2 regions of the Sphingobium sp. GW821-FHT02B05 genome follow, and region 1 is predicted to be linked to the other one. Evidence: predicted binding sites of a transcription regulator. Region 1 holds the regulator's gene; the other holds the start of a gene.
What was found. The regulator LexA, encoded in region 1, represses DNA repair genes until DNA is damaged. The targets are predictions, from matches to a motif close to GTTCCNCNCTTGTTCT.

Region 2: the regulator LexA is predicted to act here: its motif matches at 1,957-1,972, upstream of AC07UX_RS16145 (ImuA family protein).

The regions. Positions count from the first base shown of each region.
Region 1 is NZ_JBWKVW010000001.1:1,097,972-1,112,880, reverse strand. It holds gene gltA (citrate synthase) at 1-414, opposite strand, end outside; gene gltX (glutamate--tRNA ligase) at 435-1,856, opposite strand; gene AC07UX_RS05565 (ComEC/Rec2 family competence protein) at 1,926-4,061, shown strand; gene lexA (transcriptional repressor LexA) at 4,058-4,738, opposite strand; gene AC07UX_RS05555 (molybdopterin molybdotransferase MoeA) at 4,808-5,986, opposite strand; gene moaC (cyclic pyranopterin monophosphate synthase MoaC) at 5,983-6,456, opposite strand; gene trpC (indole-3-glycerol phosphate synthase TrpC) at 6,453-7,244, opposite strand; gene trpD (anthranilate phosphoribosyltransferase) at 7,241-8,233, opposite strand; gene AC07UX_RS05535 (anthranilate synthase component II) at 8,392-8,982, opposite strand; RNA gene ssrA (transfer-messenger RNA) at 9,107-9,461, shown strand; gene AC07UX_RS05525 (tetratricopeptide repeat protein) at 9,760-10,143, shown strand; gene AC07UX_RS05520 (TonB-dependent receptor domain-containing protein) at 10,373-13,063, opposite strand; gene AC07UX_RS05515 (beta-helix domain-containing protein) at 13,169-14,764, opposite strand.
Region 2 is NZ_JBWKVW010000005.1:170,723-176,222, reverse strand. It holds gene AC07UX_RS16170 (DUF3008 family protein) at 1-31, opposite strand, end outside; gene AC07UX_RS16165 (alpha-ketoglutarate-dependent dioxygenase AlkB) at 77-667, opposite strand; gene AC07UX_RS16160 (SOS response-associated peptidase family protein) at 664-1,305, opposite strand; gene AC07UX_RS16155 (hypothetical protein) at 1,333-1,698, opposite strand; gene AC07UX_RS16150 (hypothetical protein) at 1,711-1,875, opposite strand; gene AC07UX_RS16145 (ImuA family protein) at 2,006-2,767, shown strand; gene AC07UX_RS16140 (Y-family DNA polymerase) at 2,682-4,202, shown strand; gene AC07UX_RS16135 (DUF6771 family protein) at 4,284-4,451, shown strand; gene AC07UX_RS16130 (hypothetical protein) at 4,854-5,066, opposite strand; gene AC07UX_RS16125 (Na+/H+ antiporter NhaA) at 5,166-5,500, opposite strand, start outside.

The sequences.
Region 1 (14,909 bases):
GACACCGACCATGATCGCCATCGGATGTGCATCGCGGCGGAAACCGCGGAAAAACGCGCTCAACTGCTCATGCACCATGGTGTGGCGCGTGATCGTGTTGGTGAAGTCCTCCAGCTCTGCCTTCGACGGCAATTCGCCGTTCAGCAGCAGGTAGCAGACTTCCATGAAGCTGGATTCTTCGGCCAGCTGGCCGATCGGATAACCGCGGTGGAGCAGGATGCCCTGGTCGCCGTCGATGTAGGTGAGGCCGGATTCACAGCTGGCGGTCGAGGTGAAACCCGGATCGTAGGTGAACATGCCGGTATTGGCGTAGAGCTTGCGAACGTCGATGACCTGCGGACCAACGGTACCATCCATGATGGCGTAGTCCTTGGCGTCTCCCCCAACGGTCAGGTTGGCTGTGTTATCCGACATATTTTTCTCCTTGTACGTCATCAACCGGCCACTGCGTGCCCTGCGGCGGCCAGTCGTTCCAAGCTCGCCTCTTTCCCCAGAAGGAAGAGGACATCAAAAATGCCTGGCGAGGTCGTGCGGCCGGTGAGCGCCGCACGAAGCGGCTGCGCCACCTTGCCCAGTCCCAGGCCGGCATCCTCTGCCACGCGGCGTATCACGTCTTCGATCGCTTCGACCGTCCAGGACTGGACAGGCTGGAGAGCGTCGGCTGTCTTGTCGAGCAGCGCGCGCGCGGAGTCGTCTAGCAGAGCAGTGGCCTTTTCGTCAAAATCGAGCGGGCAACTTTTGAACAGAAATTCTGCTCCCTCGGCAATTTCGTTAAGGTTCTTGGCCCTGGGCTTCAGCGATGCCATAGCCTGGGTCAGGAGCGCTACATTGGTATCCGATATAGCGATTTCAAGACGCTGTTCGACCCGCGGCGCGACCAGTTTTGCCAGGCGGGCATCATCGGCTTCGCGAATATAATGGCCGTTGAGATTTTCCAGCTTCTTGATGTCGAACCGCGAGGGCGAACGACCGACTCCGTCGATATCGAACAGTTCGATGGCGCGATCGATCGCGATGATTTCTTCGTCGCCATGGCCCCAGCCCAGGCGCAGGAGATAATTCAGCACCGCTTCGGGGAGCATCCCCATTTCGTCGCGATAGGCATCAACGCCGAGCGCGCCGTGACGCTTCGACAATTTCGCGCCGTCCGAACCGTGGATCAGCGGGATGTGGGCGTAGATCGGCTCTTCCCAGTTCATCGCCTTGATGATGCTGAGTTGACGGAAGGCGTTGTTGAGGTGGTCGTCGCCGCGAATGACGTGTGTGACGCCCATGTCATGATCGTCGACCACGACGGCCAGCATATAGGTGGGCGTGCCGTCCGAACGTAGCAGGATCATGTCGTCCAGTTCGGCATTCTGCACCACGACACGGCCTTGCACCGCGTCTTCGATCACCGTTTCGCCGGTCCGGGGCGCCTTGATGCGGACGACGAAGGGGGCGCCTGCCGGCGCGTCTTCGGGCGAGCGGTCACGCCAGCGGCCATCGTAGCGCATCGGCTGCTTGGCGGCGCGCTGCTGCTCGCGCAATTCCGCCAGTTCTTCGGGCGTGGCGTAACAGCGATAGGCATGGCCCGCTTCGAGGAGCTGGTCGACGACCTCGGCATGCCGTGGGGTGCGCTCGAACTGGAACATGGCGGGTTCGTCACCGCCCAGGCCCAGCCATTCCAGACCGTCGAAAATGGCGGCCACGGCTTCTTCTGTAGAGCGGGCGCGATCCGTGTCTTCCACGCGGAGCAGGAACTTGCCCCCATGGTGGCGCGCGAACAGCCAGTTGAAGAGTGCGGTACGGGCGCCGCCAATGTGGAGGAACCCTGTTGGGGACGGGGCGAAACGGGTCACCACCTGCTTGTTCATTCCCGTTGCACTTACCGTCATATTCTTCGACATTCGCCTTGCTGACCCATGGATGCGACGCCCCCTAGCATGGCTTTTGAGCCACGACAAACCTCCCTTGGTCGGAGGGGGGCAGTGTTGTCCCGAACTGGGCTGGACGCGGTTGAAAGCTGGCTGGAATGGGAGCGCGAACAGATCGGCCTTTGGGTGCCGATCGCGCTGGGCTGCGGCATCGCAGCGTGGTTCATCCTGCCCGATGCGATGGCGTGGCTTGCCTATTGTTGCGGCATGTTGGCGCTGGCCTGCATGGGCGTGATGCTGCCGGATGGTGGGCGATTGCGGCGCATGCTTGTCGCAGGCGCACTATTGGCTTGCCTGGGGTGCCTATTGGTGTGGGGCAAGGCAGTCCTGCTGGGGCACCCCCCGCTGGCGCGGGCACGATTTGTCGAGATGACAGGCGATGTGACAGTGGTACGGCCGGTGCCGGCGCAGGCGATGGTGCGGGTCATGCTGCGGCCGGTGGACGCGCCGGACCTGCCGCAGGTGGTGCGGATCAATATCGCCGATGCGGATATGCCGGTCGGCCTGGGGGAAGGCGCGCGGATTCGCTTCCGCGTGCGGTTGATGCCGCCTGCACCGCCCAGCGTGCCGGGCGGCTATGATTTTGCAGCACGCGCCTATTTTCAGGGCATCGGGGCGACCGGCAAGGCATTGAAGCCGATCGAAGTGCTGACGCCATCGACGGCGGGGCAACCGCTGCGGACACGATTGTTCGGCCATATATTGTCGCGGGTCGATGGGCCGGCAGAGGGAATCGCGGCGGCGCTTGCCACGGGCGATCAGGGCGCCATTCCCGAAGCGGATGCAGAGGCGATGCGGCGCAGCGGGCTGGCGCATCTATTATCGATCAGCGGGCTGCATGTGACGGCGTTGATCGGCGCGGTGATTTTCCTGCTGATGCGGGTGATGGTGATCAGCCAGCGGGTGGCTTTGGGATGGCCGTTGATGCTGATCGCGGCGGCCGGTGGGGCGCTGGCGGGGATCGGCTATACGTTGCTGACCGGGGCGGAGGTGCCGACGGTGCGGTCCTGCGTCGCGGCGTTGCTGGTGCTGGGCGGGCTAGCGATGGGGCGGGATGCCGTGACGCTGCGGCTGGTGGCGACGGGCGCGCTGGTGGTGCTGGTCCTGTGGCCCGAAGCGCTGGCGGGGCCGAGCTTCCAGATGAGTTTTGCGGCCGTGACGGCATTGGTCGCGTTGGCGGAACATCAGCGTTTTCGGGCCTTTGCTGCGGCGCGAGAGGAAGGGTTGCTGGGCAAGCTGGGGCGCAATCTGGCCGTGATGCTGGCGACGGGGATAGCCGTTGAACTGGTGTTGATGCCGATCGCTCTGTTCCACTTTCACAAGGCCGGACTGCTGGGGGCCTTCGCCAATCTGATCGCCATCCCGCTGACGACGTTCGTCGTCATGCCGCTGGAGGCGCTGGCCCTGCTACTGGATGTCGCCGGGCTGGGCGCGCCGGCCTGGTGGTTGACCGAGCAGGCGCTGAACCTGTTGCTGGCGTTGGCCCATGGCGTTGCGGCCAGCCCGATGGCGAGCCTGTTGGCGCCGACCATGGGAATGGGTTTGTTCGGCATCGCCATGATCGGCCTGCTCTGGTGCCTGCTGTGGCGCACGCGCTGGCGTTGGCTGGGGTTGCCGCCTGTCCTGATCGCTGTGGCCGTGACCTTTGCCGCATCGCCACCGGATATCCTGGTGACTGGCGATGGCCGCCATGTGGCGGTGCGGACGGACAGGGGGATGGCGATATTGCGGGATCGGGCAGGGGATTATGTGCGTGACGTCCTGTCCGAAAGCGCGGGCTATGATGGCGAACTGGCGGCGATTGCCGACCTGCCGACAGCGCGTTGCTCCGTCGATCTTTGCGCTGTCCGCCTGAAGGACGGCGCGGGGCGCAGTTGGCGAGTGCTGTTTACGCGCAGCGACGTGCTGATTGCCCGGCAGGATTTTGTGCGGGATTGCGCTGCGTCAGATATCGTCGTGAGCGATCGCGGGCTGCCAGGTTGGTGCCGCCCACGCTGGCTGAAAATCGACCGCCGGCTGCTGGCGCGCACCGGCGGTCTGTCGATCGGCCTGGAAAAAGGCGAAGTTCACACCGTCCATCGGCCCGGCGACGCCCATCCCTGGATCAGTCGCCCAAGGCCCCGGCCGAGGGCGACTACGCCCTAATTATAGCGGCGCAGCAGCCCCGCGAGCTTGCCCTGGATGCGGACCTGCCGCGAGTCGTAGATTTGCGGTTCATAGGCGCTGTTCGCCGGGTCGAGGCGAACGCGGCCGCCATCGCGCCGGAAATATTTGAGCGTCGCTTCCGCCTCGTCGATCAGGGCGACGACGATCTGGCCTTCGCGGGCGACGTCGGTGCGCTGGATCAGGGCGAAGTCGCCGTCGAGAATGCCGGCCTCCATCATCGAGTCGCCGGAGACTTCCAGCGCATAATGATCGCCTGCGCCCAGCAGGGCGGCGGGGACGGATAGCATCGCCTGGCCTTCCATCGCCTCGATCGGGACACCCGCCGCGATCCGCCCGTGCATCGGGATTTCGATTACGTCATTGGCCGCGATCGGCAGGAGCGGCGGCGGCGTCACCAGCTTGGGCTTGGCCGGCACTATCGGTGCAGGCGCACGGTGCATGGCATCGGGGAGCTTGAGCACTTCCAAAGCGCGGGCGCGGTTGGGCAGGCGGCGAATGAAGCCGCGCTCTTCCAACGCATTGATCAGGCGGTGAATGCCGGACTTGGACCGCAGGTCCAGTGCGTCCTTCATTTCCTCGAACGAAGGCGATACGCCGCCTTCGTCCAATCGGGTCTGAATGAAGCTCAGCAATTCCTGCTGCTTGGGCGTCAACATCGCGGTCCTCCGTGGAACGTATGAGGAACGCATAGGAAACAGATGAAGGTTAGTCAAGCGTTCCGCGCATCACAGCGGCAGGATCGTCACGCGCGTTCCAGGCTCGGCTGGCGGCGATCCGGCAGGGCGCAGGATCAGGCAGTCGGCCATGGCCATGGCGGCGGTGGCGGCGCTGTCCTGCGCGGTGACGGAGACGATGCCGGCGGTGCTGCGAAAGGCGCGCAGATAATCGTCGCGATCGCCCGTTGCGGGGAGGGCAGACGCCAGTGAGGCGTCGGTCGTGCGCGGCAAAGGATCGCGCGCGCCGCTGACATGACGGACGAGCGGCAACAGGAAGAGCGTCGCGGTGACGAAGGCGGAAACGGGATTGCCCGGCAAGCCAAGGAACAGCGCGTCGCCAAGGCGCCCGGCCATCAGCGGCTTGCCGGGGCGCATCCGTATCTTCCAGAAATCGAGCGTGCCGCCGGCCTGGACGAAGGCGGGGCGAACAAGGTCGTGATCGCCCACCGAAGCGCCGCCGGTCGAAACGATGATGTCGGCGCTTTTGGCGCGATCCAGCGCGGCGACCATGGCGTCCAGATCATCCGGCACGATGCCGAGGTCGATGACGTCGCAGGGCAGGGCGGCGAGCAGGGCCGCCAGCATCGGCGCGTTGGAGGAGGGCAGCAGGCCGGCCGGCGTCGGCGCGCCGGGCGGCACCAGTTCATTGCCGGTGGACAGGATGGCAACGCGCGGGCGGCGAGCGACCGGCACGGCGCCATGGCCGCCCAGCACGGCGAGCGCGACCTGGGCCGGGCCAAGACAGCTGCCGGCCTCCAGCAGGATCGCGTCCCTGGCGAAGTCGGAAGCGGAGGGCCGAACATGCCGGCCCGGCGAGACCGGATCGTCGCTGGCGGTCAGCCGATCGCCGTCGCGGGTCGCATTTTCCTGGATCAATATGGCGTCGGTGCCGGGCGGCAGCGGGGCGCCGGTGAAGATGCGGCTGGCCTCACCCGGCGCGAGCGGCGCCTGCAACCCCATGCCGGCCGCGCTTTTCGCGGTGACGCGCCAGGGACCGGGCATTTCGCTCGCGCGAATAGCATAACCATCCATGGCGGAGAGGTCCGCCCAGGGCTGGTCGCGCAGGGCGGCAATATCCTGCGCCAGCCAACGGCCGGTCGCTGCGCCGATCGCCACTGTTTCCGACGGCAGCCGGTCGGCCAGCGCGAACAGGCGAGCCTGTGCTTCTGCAACCGGCAGCAGGCTCATGATTGCCGGTGCCAGTCGCCGGATTTGCCGCCGGTCTTGGCTTCAAGCCGGACCGCACCGATGACCATCGCCTTGTCCAGCGCCTTGGCCATGTCGTAGATGGTGAGCAACGCCACCGAGGCAGCGGTCAGCGCCTCCATCTCCACCCCGGTCTGGCCGGCGGTGCGCGCGGTGGCGGTCACGGTGACGCCGCCATCGTCCAGGTCGAAATCGACCGTCACGGCGCTGAGCGCGATCGGGTGGCAGAGTGGGATGAGGTCGGCGGTCTTCTTGGCCGCCATGATGCCGGCGACTCGCGCCACGGCGAGGACGTCGCCCTTCTTAACCAGCCCGTCGGCGATGGCTTTGGCGGCGTTCGCGTGCATCTCGATCCGGCCGGACGCGACCGCTTCACGCGCCGTCACCGCCTTGGCCCCGACATCGACCATGCGGGCCGCGCCATCCTCGTCCAGATGGGTAAGGGCGGTCATGCCCCGGTCAACAGATTATGGGTCGCAGCCTCCACATCCGCCTGCCGCATCAGCGTTTCGCCGACCAGGAAGCAGCGCACGCCATGTTCGGACATGGCGAGAAGGTCGGCATGGCTGCCAAGGCCGCTTTCGGCAATGAAGGTGCAGCCCGCCGGCGCCTTGCCCACCAGTTCATACGTGCGCGCGAAATCGACCGAAAAGTCGCGCAGGTCGCGATTATTGACGCCGATCAGGCGCGAACGCAGCTTTAGTGCCCGCTCCAGTTCCGCTTCGTCATGCACCTCGATCAGCGCGTCCATGCCCAGGCCGAGGGCGGCGTCCTCAATCTCCTGCATCTGGCCGTCGTCCAGCGCGGCGACGATGATGAGGATGGCATCGGCGCCCAGCGACCGGCTTTCCAGCACCTGCCAGGGGTCGACGAGAAAATCCTTGCGCAATACCGGGATGGCGCAGGCCGAGCGGGCCGCCATCAGATAATCGTCATGGCCCTGAAAATAAGGTTCGTCGGTCAGTACCGACAGGCAGGCCGCGCCGCCGGCTGCATAGGCTTGCGCGTGGGCAGGCGGATCGAAGTCCGCGCGGATCAGGCCCTTGGACGGGCTGGCCTTCTTGATTTCCGCGATCAGGCCGAAGCCGGCGCGGGCGGCATCGTCCAGCGCCTTGCGGAAACCGCGCGGCGGGGTCTGCTCGCTGGCGCGGGCGTGGAGTGAGGCGATGCTGGTCGCGGCCCGGCGGCGGACGACATCCTCGCGCTTGAAATCGCAGATTTCGATCAGCTTATTGGTCATTGATAGGCAATCCAGCAATTGAGCAGGGCGTTGGCAAGGCCACGATCGATGGTTTCGGCCGCTTCTTCCACACCCTCGCGCAGATCGGATGCGGCGTCGGCGACGACAAGGGCGGCGGCGGCATTGAGCAGCACGGCGTCGCGATACGGCCCTTCTTCGCCTTGCAGCAGGGCGCGCAGGGCGGCCGCATTATGGGCCGCGTCGCCGCCGCGGATCGCATCGACCGGGTGGGTGGACAGGCCCAGCTCCGCGGCGGTCAGGCGGCGCATCGCGACCAGTCCGTTGCCGCTGACTTCAGCGATGTCGTTGCCGCCGGCCAGCGACAGTTCGTCCAGCCCTTCGTCGCCCGATACGATCATCGCCCGGTCCGCGCCCAGTTCCGCCAGCGCTTCGGCATAGATGGGGACATAGGCGGGGCGGGCGATGCCGACCAGTTGGCGGCGGACATTGGCCGGATTGGCAAGCGGTCCCATCAGGTTGAAGATGGTGCGTTCACCGATCGCCTTGCGGATCGGGGCCAGGCGTTTGAGCGCCGGGTGATAATTTTGCGCGAAGAGGAAGCAAATGCCGAGATCGGCGAGGGTCGCTTCTGCGGTCACGGCCGCCTTGTCGAGGTTGAGGCCGAGCGCTTCGAGCGTATCGGCTGCGCCGGCTTTGGAAGAGGCGGCGCGGTTGCCATGTTTGGCGACCGGCACGCCGGCGGCTGCGACAACGAGTGAGACAGCCGTGGAGACGTTGAGCGTATGATGCCCGTCGCCCCCGGTGCCGCATACGTCGATCGCGCCGGGGGGTGCGCTGACCGGGATCATGCGAGCGCGCATCGCGCGGGCGGCGGCGGCTATCTCGGTCGCCGTCTCGCCACGACGGGCCATGGTGACAAGGAAATCGGCAATGGCTTCGTTGCTCAGGTCAGCATCGAACAAGAGGTCGAAGGCCATGGCAGCGGCATGGGCGGACAGGGGCGTGGAGGGATTAGGCAGGCTGGTCATCGCCATCGGCCTTAGTCGGCGCGGGGCCGATGAGTCGAGAGGGCGTTATGCGCTAACTTCGCACTTTTCCCGCTGATATCGTAATTAGATTTCCTCTTCCGGACATATTCGGAAAGCAGCCGGGCCATTATGGCCCGGTCACGCCGAATAGGACAGGCTCAGGCGGCTTCGCGTTCCCGTACAGGTAGGCCGGCTATGCCCATGAAATTGGCGAGCATGTCGTGGCCATGTTCGGTGGCGATGCTTTCCGGGTGGAATTGTACCGAATGAATCGGCAGGGTCGCGTGGCGGAACCCCATGACGGAGCCGTCCGCGCTGGTCGCATTGACCACCAGTTCGGCCGGAACATCCTCCACGATCAGTGAGTGATAACGGGTGGCGGTGAAGGGTGAGGGCAGACCCGCAAACAGGCCGGTGCCGTCGTGGGTGACGGGCGAGGTCTTGCCGTGCATCAGGCCACCGCGCACCACCTTGCCCCCGAAATGCTGGCCGATCGACTGATGGCCCAGGCACACGCCGAGCAACGGCGCGCCCGCGTCCGCGCAGGCGGCCACGAGGTCAAGGCTGACGCCGGCTTCATTGGGGGTGCAGGGGCCGGGCGACAGCAGGAACGCCTTTGCGCCGCTGGACAAAGCCTGGCCCGCCGAAATGGCGTCGTTACGGACGACCTCCACCTCAGCGCCGAGCTCCATCAGATAATGGACCAGGTTCCAGGTGAAGCTGTCATAATTGTCGATGACGAGGATCATGGCCCAGAGCCTTAGCGCGGGATGGGCGCGGGGGGAAGTGGGGAGCGATGCAGAGCGGTTGGGAGATTATTTTCTTTGCCCACTGCCATAGGCAGCACAAGCTTTGTCCCGCTCGCCAAGTCCATGGCTTGAAAAAGCCTTCGCTTGCGCCCATATGGGTCGGGCCGGGTTCGCCCGGCTATGGTGATAAAGTGTGTCGTATAATAGACGCAGCGGACCCGGGGGCAGTACCCGGCGGTTCCACCACATGTCCCGTGACGGCCCAGCCGGAACGGGGTGCCTGATGGGGCCGAACTAGGATCGACGTGTGTTCAAAGGCGATATTTTTACCCGGCCCGTGTAAGCCGTTAAACTGTGCAAAACTCACAAGTGCCAACGATAACGAAGCACTCGCCATTGCAGCGTAATTGAGGGCCTCACGGCCTGACATTACTCTAAAATAGCGCGGTTGAACCCACCGGGCAACAGAAGGGAATTCAGCGGTTTCCAGGGCGCCGGGCAACAGAAGTCCCTGGACCTTCTCCCGTCATCGTCATCCCATCAGGTCGTCAAACGGGCGATGCGGTCGATCGTCTCGGTGGCAGGTGCGATTCGAATCGCGGCAGTTCGGCCTGTTTTTTCAATTACGCTTTTATGACAATATGGCGTAAAATTCATAACATATTGATATTAAACAAAAGAAACTTGTTTTCTGGCAGGTCATGCTATCTTGCCCGGATGTCATCGAAATGAAATACTTCTGGCTATGTTAGAAAGTTTTTTCGAGGAGATCGGGAGATGAAAAAGGCCGCAATCACGATGGGTCTGGTGCTGGCAGCAATGATGCCCGGCATGGTCCAGGCGGCGCCCGAGGAGATGGTTGTGGTCGGCGCGCCGGATGGCACGCTGGCGGCGAGCGCGCTCCAGTCCGGTCGCTTCGGGGACGCGCAGCGCAAGCTGGCGTCGATGCCGGTCTATGGCGAGAATGATCCCGCCCGCCTCATCAACCTGGGCAATGCCTATGCGGGCCAGGGCAAGATGGCGCAGGCGCGCGAAGCCTATCGCTCCGCCCGCTTCGCGCCGGAGGTGACGCTGGTGCTGGCCAACGGCACGGAAGAATCGTCGCGGTCCGTTGCAGTCCGGGCATTGGGTCGCCTCAATCCCAGCTATGCGATGAACTGATCGGCTGACCCCTAAAGGTGCAGGGAGCGGGGGCGTCGTTCGCCAAGGATGGCGCCTCTTTGCTTTTGATGCACGGCAAAACGGCCGGGTTTCCCCGGCCGTTGGCTTGTCTGCGATGGGTGACGATCGGAGCGCGCTTCGTTGGATTGAAGCTGGTCGCGCGCTCCGCGTTTTTTGTTGTCGCATCATTTCAAGCGGAAAACCGTTTCCCACTTTTCCGCGCGATGCTTCAGAAGGCCACGGTCATCGACGCGGCGATGGTGGTGCCGATCTTGTACCGGTTGTAATAGACCTTGTTGTCGCCGGCCTGCTGATATTCCTGGAACTTGCGACCCAGGATATTGCGGGCCTCCAGCTTGAATTCGCTGTTGATGCCGCCGGGCAGCGTCACGCCCTGGCGTGCGACGAAGTCCAGCTGGATGCCCGGCTTTTCCTTGATGTCGGGCTGAAGGTTCGGACCGCGGCTGGTGACGCGGGGGCTGGCATAGGTCAGCAGCAGCGTCTGCTGCGACAGCTTTTCCGTATCTTCCAGACCCAGTTGCAGGTTGACCAGATGGTCAGACTGACCGGTCAGCGGTACGCCGTTCAGGAAATAGTCCGACGCGGCCGGCAGCTCGCCGTTGGTGTAGGTGTAGGGGATTGTCGTGTCCCCTTCCTTCACCTTCAACTTGGACTGGGTATAGGTATAGTTGCCGATCAGCGCGATGCGACGATTGGCGAAGAAATCGCCGTTCGACAGGTTGCCCAGCGGCACATATTTCTGCGCTTCCAGTTCGAAACCATAGAGCGAGGCTTCCGGTGCGTTGGCGAAGCTGGTCGTCACCGCATAGGTATCGTTGATCGTGGTGAAGGTTTCGATCGGATTGTCGATCTTCTTGTAGAAGGCCGCCGCGATCAGCCGCTCGTCACGGCCCATATACCATTCAGCGCGAATGTCCGCGTTCCACAGCTGGCTGTCCTTGAGGAAAGGGTTGCCCCGGAAGAAACGGTTGGATTCGGTGTCGAGATAGGGCTGGGCGATCAGTTCGCGGAATTGCGGGCGAGCGATCGTCTTGGACGCGCTGGCGCGGAACTGGAGGCCCTTGGCGGCTTCGAGCGTCACGGTCAGGGCGGGGAGCCAATAGTCCTTCTTGATCTGGTTGAAGGGGGTGAGGCCGGTATTGTAAACGTCCACGCCGGTCACCGACTGGTCGCCCTTTTCATACCGGACGCCCGCGTTGAAGCTGACGCCCGGAACGACCTGCGCCTGCACCTGTGCATAGCCGGCATGGACGCGCATGGCGGCGTCATAGACCGGATAATTGCCCGAAAATTCCAGCAGGCTGATGTCGTACAGCTGGATCGTGGCGTCCGACGTCAGATAGTCGGGGCGCAGCTGCTGCACGGCCAGCGGCAGGTTGGTGGCGTCATAATGTAGTTCGTAGCGCGACGACGTACGCTTCGTGTCGGTGAAGGCATAGCCCGCCGTGATGGTGAAATCGGGCGAGAATTTATAGCTGAGGTCCGCGCCGGCCGACCAGAGATCTTCATTGAGATCGCTGAACGTGACCGATGCGTCGCCGCGCTGGCGGTTGAGAGCGTTGATGAAGCGATCGCCGACCGGGTCCTCGGTCAGGGCGCGATTGGTGCGCACATAGACGAATTCGCGTTCATAGGGTGCTTCGCGCTGCGAATTGGAGAAGCCTCCGCGCACGTCCAGGCTGAGCGCATCGCTCAACTTGAACTCACCCACCAGATGGGTGTCGATCAACTGGCGCTCATACCAGGCGGTATTTTGCGTCATATAGTCGGCGCCCTGGATCTGGCCGTCATTCTGGCCGACCGACAACGCGCTGCGCTTCAAGGTGTCGCGGATGTAGAGGTTGGTCCAGCGCAGCTTCTGCTCGCCCAGTTCCAACCCGATGCCCAGCAGGGCATTGACCGTGATTTCATTGTCGGTGCTGATCTGCTGCGTATTCTTGCCCGCGCCTTCGGCCGGATTGAGCGATGCCTGTTGCAGCGTGTCGCGGGTGCGCCACTTGTTGCTGTAGGAACCGGTCGCGATGATGCCCAGGCGACCGTCACTGCCGACATCAACCGCCGTACCGGCGTTGATCGAGCCGGAGAAGTTGAACGGCAGGCTGTTGGTGCGCTGAAGCAGGGTCGTGTCCGCATTCAGGAACTGCATCGCGATGGCGCGCAGGTCGGCGCGCGGCATGTTCGGGAAGGGGGTGCCGCTCTTGATCGCTTCGTCCAGCAGCGGCGGCACGTCGCGCGAGCTGTCGTCGAAGCCGGTCCAGTCGGACTTGGCGCCATAATGGGTATAGCCCATCTGGCCCGACGTTTCCGTGTTGGCCGAGCTGCCAAAACCCAATTCCAGATAGGATTCCGTCGGGATCGCCTTGGTCGTCAGGTTGATGACGCCGCCGCCAAACTCACCGGGGAAGTTGGCCGAAAAGCTTTTCTGGACCAGGGTCGATGCGATCACGCTGGTCGGGAAGATGTCCAGCGGAACGACGCGCTTCAACGGTTCCGGGCTGGGCAGGGGGGAGCCATTCAGAAGGGCAAGCGAATAACGGTCGCCAAGGCCGCGGACATAGACATAGCCGCCCGACACGACCGACAGGCCGGTCACGCGCTGGAGCGAGCCGGCGATGTCGCCTTCGCCCGTGCGCTTGATGTCGGCGGCGGACAGGACGTTGACCACCTGCGGCGCGGCCTGCGAGATATTCGCCGTGCGGCGGCCAGTGACGACGATATCGGCGCCAGGGATCGACACGTCGACATTGCCCGATTGCGCATCGGCCTCATCGGCGGCGCTGGGCGTGGTCGTCATGCCAGCGTCGCCAGCTTGGGTCGGATTGGTCTGCGCCATCGCCATCGGCGTGACCAGCGCGGTGGAAATCAGGAGCAGGCGCGCCAGGCTGAGCGGCTTCGACATGCTATTTGTCCCCCTTGGGAAAATTCGGAGCAAAAGAAACTGGGCAAAAGAAGGCGGGGAAGCGTGATTTTACGCTCCCCCGCCCCTGTTGAGGTCAGGTGCCGATCAGCGCGGGATGGCGGTGCAGTTGCCGCTGGTGCTGCCGAAGCTGGCGGTCACCGAGTTGCAGGTCCAGCCGGCATACCAGGTGTCGGCGCTGTCCTTCACCGCACCGATATAGTTGGTGGTGGCGAAGTTGGTGTCGATGGTCTTGGGGTCGATGGCGGTACGGGCGGTTTCCGTCGCGCCATTGATGAACAGGCTGGTCAGCGACGGCGTGTAGCTGATGGTGCTGTTCGCGCCGGCTTCGAAGATCGATTGCACGGTGGCGGCATCGACGTTGCGGCTGCCCTTGTACGGCGTGCTGTTGCACTGCATCACGACCGAGATGTAGCGCGGCTTGCCGGCGTCCTGAAGCGCCGTGTCGGCGTCGCGGACGGTCGGCGTGCTGTCGATGCGCAGGCAGCTCTGGGTCGGGCTGACGATGATGCCGTTGACCAGCGCCAGGTCGGCGCCGCCGCGCAGCAGCATGGCCGCACCGTTCGAACCGGTGGTCGCGCGGTTGATGGCGGTGAAGTTGGCGACCTTGAGATACTGGCGCGGCAGGGCGTCTTCGCTGGCGTTGCTGTTGGTGCCACCGTTCGAGTCGGTTTCGAGGAAGCCGTCGCCGATGTCATTGTTGGCGCGCTGGATGCTCAGCAGGAACTGGACGGTGCCGCGATAGCCGATGTCGGTATCCAGGTTATCGTCTTCGTTGCCGGTCAGGACCAGATAGCGGGGGTGAACCGAACCACCGAAGATTTCGATGCCGTCGTCCGAGCTGTTGTGGACCTGAATATGGTCAAGCACGGTGCCGGTGCCGACGCCCGATGGGGTCAGGCCCTGCAATTCGCTCGAACCCGACAGGACGAAGCCCGAATAGCGGATCTGGACATAGGACATGCGACCCGAATTGTCGGCGTCGTCAGCGCCGCCGTAGAGCGCGCCGCTGGCACCTTCGGTGTCGCGTTCGCAGGCGGTGGTGCCGGGTGCGGCGGCCGGGGCCAAGCAGTCGGTGATCTTGGCACGGCCGAGCAGCACGACGCCGCCCCACTGGCCCGACGACTGGTCGGTGTTGGTGCCCAGGACGTTTTCACGGCTGGTGAAGACGATCGGCTGGGTGGCGGTGCCGACCGCGTTGATGCGGTTGCCGCGGTTGACGGCCAGGAAGCTGTTGCCGGTGCCCGCGAAGATGGTGACGCCCGGATCGATGGTGAGCGTGACGTTGTTGCCGGTGCTGGTAGCGCCCTGATCGGTGCCGACATCGACGCGGCCTGGCATCGAGTAGATCACGCCGGTCTGCTTCGAAATGGCGGTCGAGCTGGTGAAGCGCGCCGGGAAGGCGCAGTTACGCCAGGTGTTTGTGCCGTCCGTGATGGTGCCGGCATCGGTCAGCTGCACGGAGCCAGCAATGCTGGGGCAGGCGGCGGCAGGCGTCACAGCCGTCGGCGTGGGGGTTGGGGTCGGCGTGGGGGTGGGCGTGGGCGTAGGGGTCGGCGTCGGCGTCGGGAGGACGATCGTGCCTTCGCCGGGCGAAGCGATGTCGTCGGCGCCGCAGGCGCTCAGGCCCACGCAGGCGCAGCCCGCCATCAGGATCGTTTGGATACGGTTAATCTTGGCCATGTCGTCTCCGCTCCGGTCTTGCCGGGATGGTTGAAATGCGGAGCGCAGGGGAATTTCGATTCGGACAACGCCCCCTGTCGCCCTCGGATCGGGCAGTTAGGCCTGGCAGATGACATGGTGATGCTGGTTCTGTGACGTTGGAGAG
Region 2 (5,500 bases), on a different contig from region 1:
CTTTTTGCTGGGCTTGGGACTTAGCGGGCATGATCGCGACCTTTCCTTTGCAGACGCCTCAACGCCTGGCATGGCGTCACGCTCCGTCGCGCCCAGCTTTTAGACTGCGGAAGGTGATCGACCACCGCGGCACTTCCATCTCCGCGATGCTATGTTCCCATTCCTGCCGCACCTCTCCTGACAGCTGGTAGATGGATTGAGCCTCTAGCGGTACCGTCCGGCGGTCAAATCCATTTTGTGTCCGCCGCCTGAAGCGCATCGGCGCGCCCGCACCAAGCGAGATGCCCACGACCCGATCGAATACCGGGCGGTCACGGTGCCAACCGATGCCCGCACCTATATCGTAGCGGATGAGGAGGGCCTGGATGAGACGTTCCGGCGCAAGGCCGGCAAAATGCGCAGCCCGGTCGCGGATGGGCAGCAGCCAGTCGGGCATAGGGTCGGTCGGGCCGAAATGCCCATTCTCGAAATCATAGGTCCAGCCATAGCTGGTGGTAAGCCTTTTGCCGGTCCACTGCTGAAACCGAAATGGCGTGAGCGGCGCCGCATTGATATGTTCGATCAGGGCCGCCTCTTCAGCCTTGGTCAAAAAGTCGGCGGCATAGTCTAGGCCAGGGAGAAGGAGTGGCGCGAACAGATCGATTTGCTGGGCATCGGCCGTCTTCATAGCAGCGCCATCTGGCTATCAGCGGAAGGCGGCAGCTTGCGGCTTTTCCATAGATCTTCCGTCGTTTCGACGCGGAACCGCTCGGCAGCGAAGGGCGCTCGATGTTGAAATCCGATCACGCTCTCGATCGGGCCATGCAGCCAGGCGGCATATTCCTGGGAGTCCAGCAGGATGGGCATCCGATCGTTCGTCCCCATGATGGCCTCATTGGCGGGCATCGTCATGCCGGCATAAACCGGGCCTTGGTCCGGCATGTTCCGGCAGAAGCCTGCCCAGGCCATGATCGGCTGGCGCTTCAACGAAAACCAGGTCCGCGTGCGGCCGCCGGGTGGTCCATCAGGGTTGGCGAAATGGGTCATCACGATCAGGCAGCGATAGCGCGGATCTGCCACCATCTGATCCCACATGGGATTGGTGAGGTCGGCGACCAGTCCGATCCTGCCTGGCTCTTCGCCGCGTTCGCGCATTTCACGAGTCATGCGGCGAAACCCCCATGTCACGCCGCGCATGATCCGCCGACCCTTATTCTCGAAGACCACCAGTCCCAGCGCACCTTCGCTGGTCTCGGATGGAAGCTCGATCGGAGCAGGCATATCCGCGCCGAAATGCTCGGCGACCTCGCCCATTCCCGCAGCCATGCAATGCAATCTCGACATGGGAGCCGATCAGTTAGGCTTTTGGCCGTCGCCGGCGACAGACATGAAACGGTCGAGCAGACCATCGATTGGATGGATGCCGGTCTCTTCAAAGGCCGCGCGCAAAGTCTGGGCGTGATGTCCGAGTAACTTGCCATAGGCCTCAGCGACTTTGCGCAGGCTCTGCCGTGTCGGGAATTCAGGCGCCTGCTCCATAATGCAGGCTAGGCCCATCAATATGCCTTCGACCGCGAGATCGGGATCGACCGTCTGATCGCTGTCCCGAACTGCCGACCCAAGGATCAGCTCGAGCGTCTGCTGGGCAATGCGAAGCTGCGTCGCCTCGCTGGGCGGCAGGCTATCGATGCCTTCAATGGCGATGATTCGCGGCGTCATAATGCTGCCTCCTTACCAAGGAATTTCATCGTCGGTGACAAGCTCGGGATCATGGCTGGGATGATAATGCGCCGAGGCCGAGTCGCGCTCCGATTCGGTCGTAGGCTGGTCGATCGAAGAATCTTCATCCGCTTCGTCCCCAAGCTTGAGACTTAATTTTTTTCGCTGCGAGACCATGGGTTTTCCTGCCTTGTTTCAGAAGCGTGTCATTGAGGATGCGCCTGTACGACTCCTCCCCCGTTGACTTGGGTCCCGTATAGAACAAAATAGGAACGAATCCAAATGCGAACGAGAAGGAGGCCCTTCGATGATGGCAAGAGGGGCGCGTCCCCGCGTTGCTGCCTTGCGCGCCCAGATTGCTGAGATCGAGGGCGCGGAACGTCGGCGCAAAGAGGTATTGCCATTTGGGCTGGAGATGGTCGACGCTAAACTCCCGGGCGGGGGTCTGGCGCTGGGCGCGCTGCATGAAATGGCGGGCGGCGCACAGGGGGTGACCGATGGCGCGGCTGCCGCGCTGTTCGCCGCCGGCATTCTCGCGCGGGTGAGCGGCAATATTCTCTGGTGCATGACCGAGCCTGATCTGTTCGCGCCCGCCATCGCGCAGGCGGGGCTTGATCCTGATCGCGTCATTTATGTGGAAGCCCGCGATGAGACGGCGGTGCTCGCCTGTTTCGAGGAAGGGCTGCGTCATGGTGGCCTTGGCGGCGTGGTGGCGGAACTCGCCCGCCTGTCGATGCCATCCTCGCGGCGGCTCCAACTGGCGGCCGAGAGCAGCGGCACCATTGGCATTGCGATCCGGCGCTGGCGGCGCCTGGCCGAAGCGTCGGACTTTGGCCAGCCCACGGCGGCCGCGACGCGATGGCGGGTGACGGCCGTTCCTTCCGAACGCTTGGCAGTGCCGGGGGTTGGTCGGCATCGCTGGTTTGTCGAGCTTATCCGGTGCCGGGCAGGAGAGAGCGCCGATTTCCTGGTGGAAGCCTGCGATGCGACAGGTCGTCTCGCTCTTCCTGCCGACCTGGCCAACGGATCGGCTGCGTCGCAGGCTTGGGCGCAGCGCGCCACCTCCTGACGCGCCGCTGATCCTTGCTGGCATGGAAGGGCAACGCCGGGTGATCACCGCGGCGAACGCCGCCGCGCGCCTGATCGGTTTGCACACAGGCATGGCCGTTACCCAGGCGCAGGCGCTCGTGTCCGACCTTATCATCATGGATGCCGAGCCGCAGGCGGACCGCGAAGGGCTGGAGCGTCTCGCTGTCTGGTCGCTGCGCCGCTATGCGCCGATCATATCGGTCGATCCGCCCGACGGGTTGATGCTCGACATCACCGGCGCCGCTCATGCCCATGGCGGCGTGATGGGTGTGCTCAAGGATGTGGTGACGCGACTTGCCGAAGTGGAGACGGCGGGGCGCGCAGTGTGTGCGCCCGCCTATGGCGCTGCTCATGCGCTGGCGCGTTACGGCGCCGAGCCGCTGCGCGTCATCGATCCTCTTTCATTGCCCGAGGCAATTGCCGAATTGCCGCTTGCCGCGCTTCGCCTGGAGCCTGCGATCGTCTCTCATCTGAGCAAATTAGGCTTGGAAACGATCGCCGATCTTGAAGCCATGCCGCGCGCCTCGCTTGCGCTGCGGTTCGGGTCGGCGCCCGGCCTAAGGCTCGATCAGGTCTATGGCCGCGTGTCCGAACCTTTCGAGCCGGTCGCCCCGCCCGAAACGATTGAGGTGGAGCGCCGCTTTGCCGAACCGATCGGCGCGCCCGAGACCCTTGCCCGCTACACGCACAAGCTGGTGGACGCCCTATGTCAGCAACTGGAGGAAGCGGGCGTAGGGGCGCGACGGCTGGACCTGCGCTTTCACCGCGTTGACAACCGGATCGAGGCGATTCGTGCCGGGCTTGCCAAGCCAAGTCGGGACAGGAAGCAGATGGGACGACTGCTCTGCGATCGGATCGAGACGGTCGATCCTGGCTTCGGGGTCGAGAAGATGGTGCTGGCAGCGCCTTTGGTCGAGCCGCTTGGGCTCCGCACCATCTCGCATCTGGGCGAGACGCCCACGCCTGATGTGGCAGCGCTCGTCGATATATTGGGGAACAGGGTAGGGGAGGAGCGGCTCTATCGGGTTGCCGCGCGCGAAAGCGATATTCCCGAGCGCTCCGTTACCCGTATTGCCCCCATGGCGGATCCGACCTTGCTACGCTGGCCCGAGCGCTGGCCGCGCCCAGCGCGCCTCTTCAAACGTCCTCAACCCATCGATACCATGGCCCTGTTGCCCGACCACCCACCAGTTCACTTCGTGTGGCGCGGCATGCGCCGGAAGGTGAAGCGCGCGGACGGGCCCGAGCGCATCTATGGCGAATGGCATGTGAGCGATGAGGAGTGGCTGAGCGTCCGCGATTATTTCCTCATCGAGGACGAGACCGGCGCGCGCTACTGGCTGTTCCGTCAGGGCGATGGCATGGACAGAGCGACCGGTAGCCAGGGCTGGTTTCTGCACGGGTTGTTCGCCTGACAAAGAACGGCGGCGATGCCCCGAGCGGCGCGCTGCCGCATGATTGCGCTGTGCGGACCAAGCAGTCATAGGCTGGTTCGCATGGACGAAAAAACAAATTCGACGATTCTACGTGTCATCGAACGCGCGCCGCAATGGCTTAGGCACGATCTGGAAGCAAAAGAGGCTGGCGTGCGGGCACGGGCCGAAGAGACGCTGGCTGCGATGATTACCGATGCTCTGGCGTCAAACGCCCCGTCGTCAGACTGAATCTATGGGGCATCCCCAGCGGCTGGAATGCTACGCGACTGATTTCGCACCGTTCTGGGTAAAGAAGGTCTTGAACGAGGCCACGAGCCGCCTAAGTTAGCAATGTCGCTCTTCCCCCTTTGAGCGACACCTCTCTGAACCTTGGCCCCGCCGTGGAGTTCGCTGAGGCGGGGTTTTCTTTGCCTACCGTGGGTTGCGCAGAGTTTGGCCTTAGGTGATGACGCGCCGTAGAGGGAGGTAGCGACGTCCCGCCGCTATCGGGGTTCACAGATCGTCGTTCGCCCATGGCGATATCGCCTGGGGTTGCCGGCAGCTCATTTTCTACGTTATCTGGCCATCCATTAGCAGGCCTCAGCCTGGGGGCGGCACACGTTTCGAATCGTGGCAGCCCTAAAACTGGCCTTACTGATAGCCGCCTTCCTGCTCGCGATTTTCAGCTGCGTCTCGCTGCGCGTCCTCGAGATTGTCGGCATCCTTGCCTTCATCGTCGGCATCCACATCAACATCGACGTCTTCGTCAGTGCCATCGGCTTGGTCGGTCCCGGGCAGATCATTCATCGATGTACCCTTCATGTCAGCCTGATCATTTTCACCAGGATAGTCGTTGGGGGTCATGGCTCTCTCCTATTAGGCGTGAAGCCAAGCCAACAGGTCAGATGTCCGCATGTTCCCATCATTTCGTATCCGTACGGTCTTTGGAGGGGCGACTGCCTCCTAGATTAGTGCGATGTCATGCCGCTGCACTTTGGCTGGTTTTTCGGCAGCCAGGCGGAGCGCGACATAGCCGGCAATGCCCGCCAGAAGAGAGTCCAGGATGATGGCGAGCGCCGCCACTTCCCGCGTGGCTTCGTCGTCAAAGGCAAGGCTCGAGATAAAGAGCGAGATGGTAAAGCCGATGCCCGCCGTGCAACCGATGGCTGCGATCATCGGCCAGGTGACGTTTTTGGGCGCCTCGGCAATCCCGAAGCGTGTCGCAATCCAGCTGAAGCCGAGAAATCCGACCGGTTTGCCGACGACCAGGCCAGCAAGGATTGCTGGCGCCACCGCCG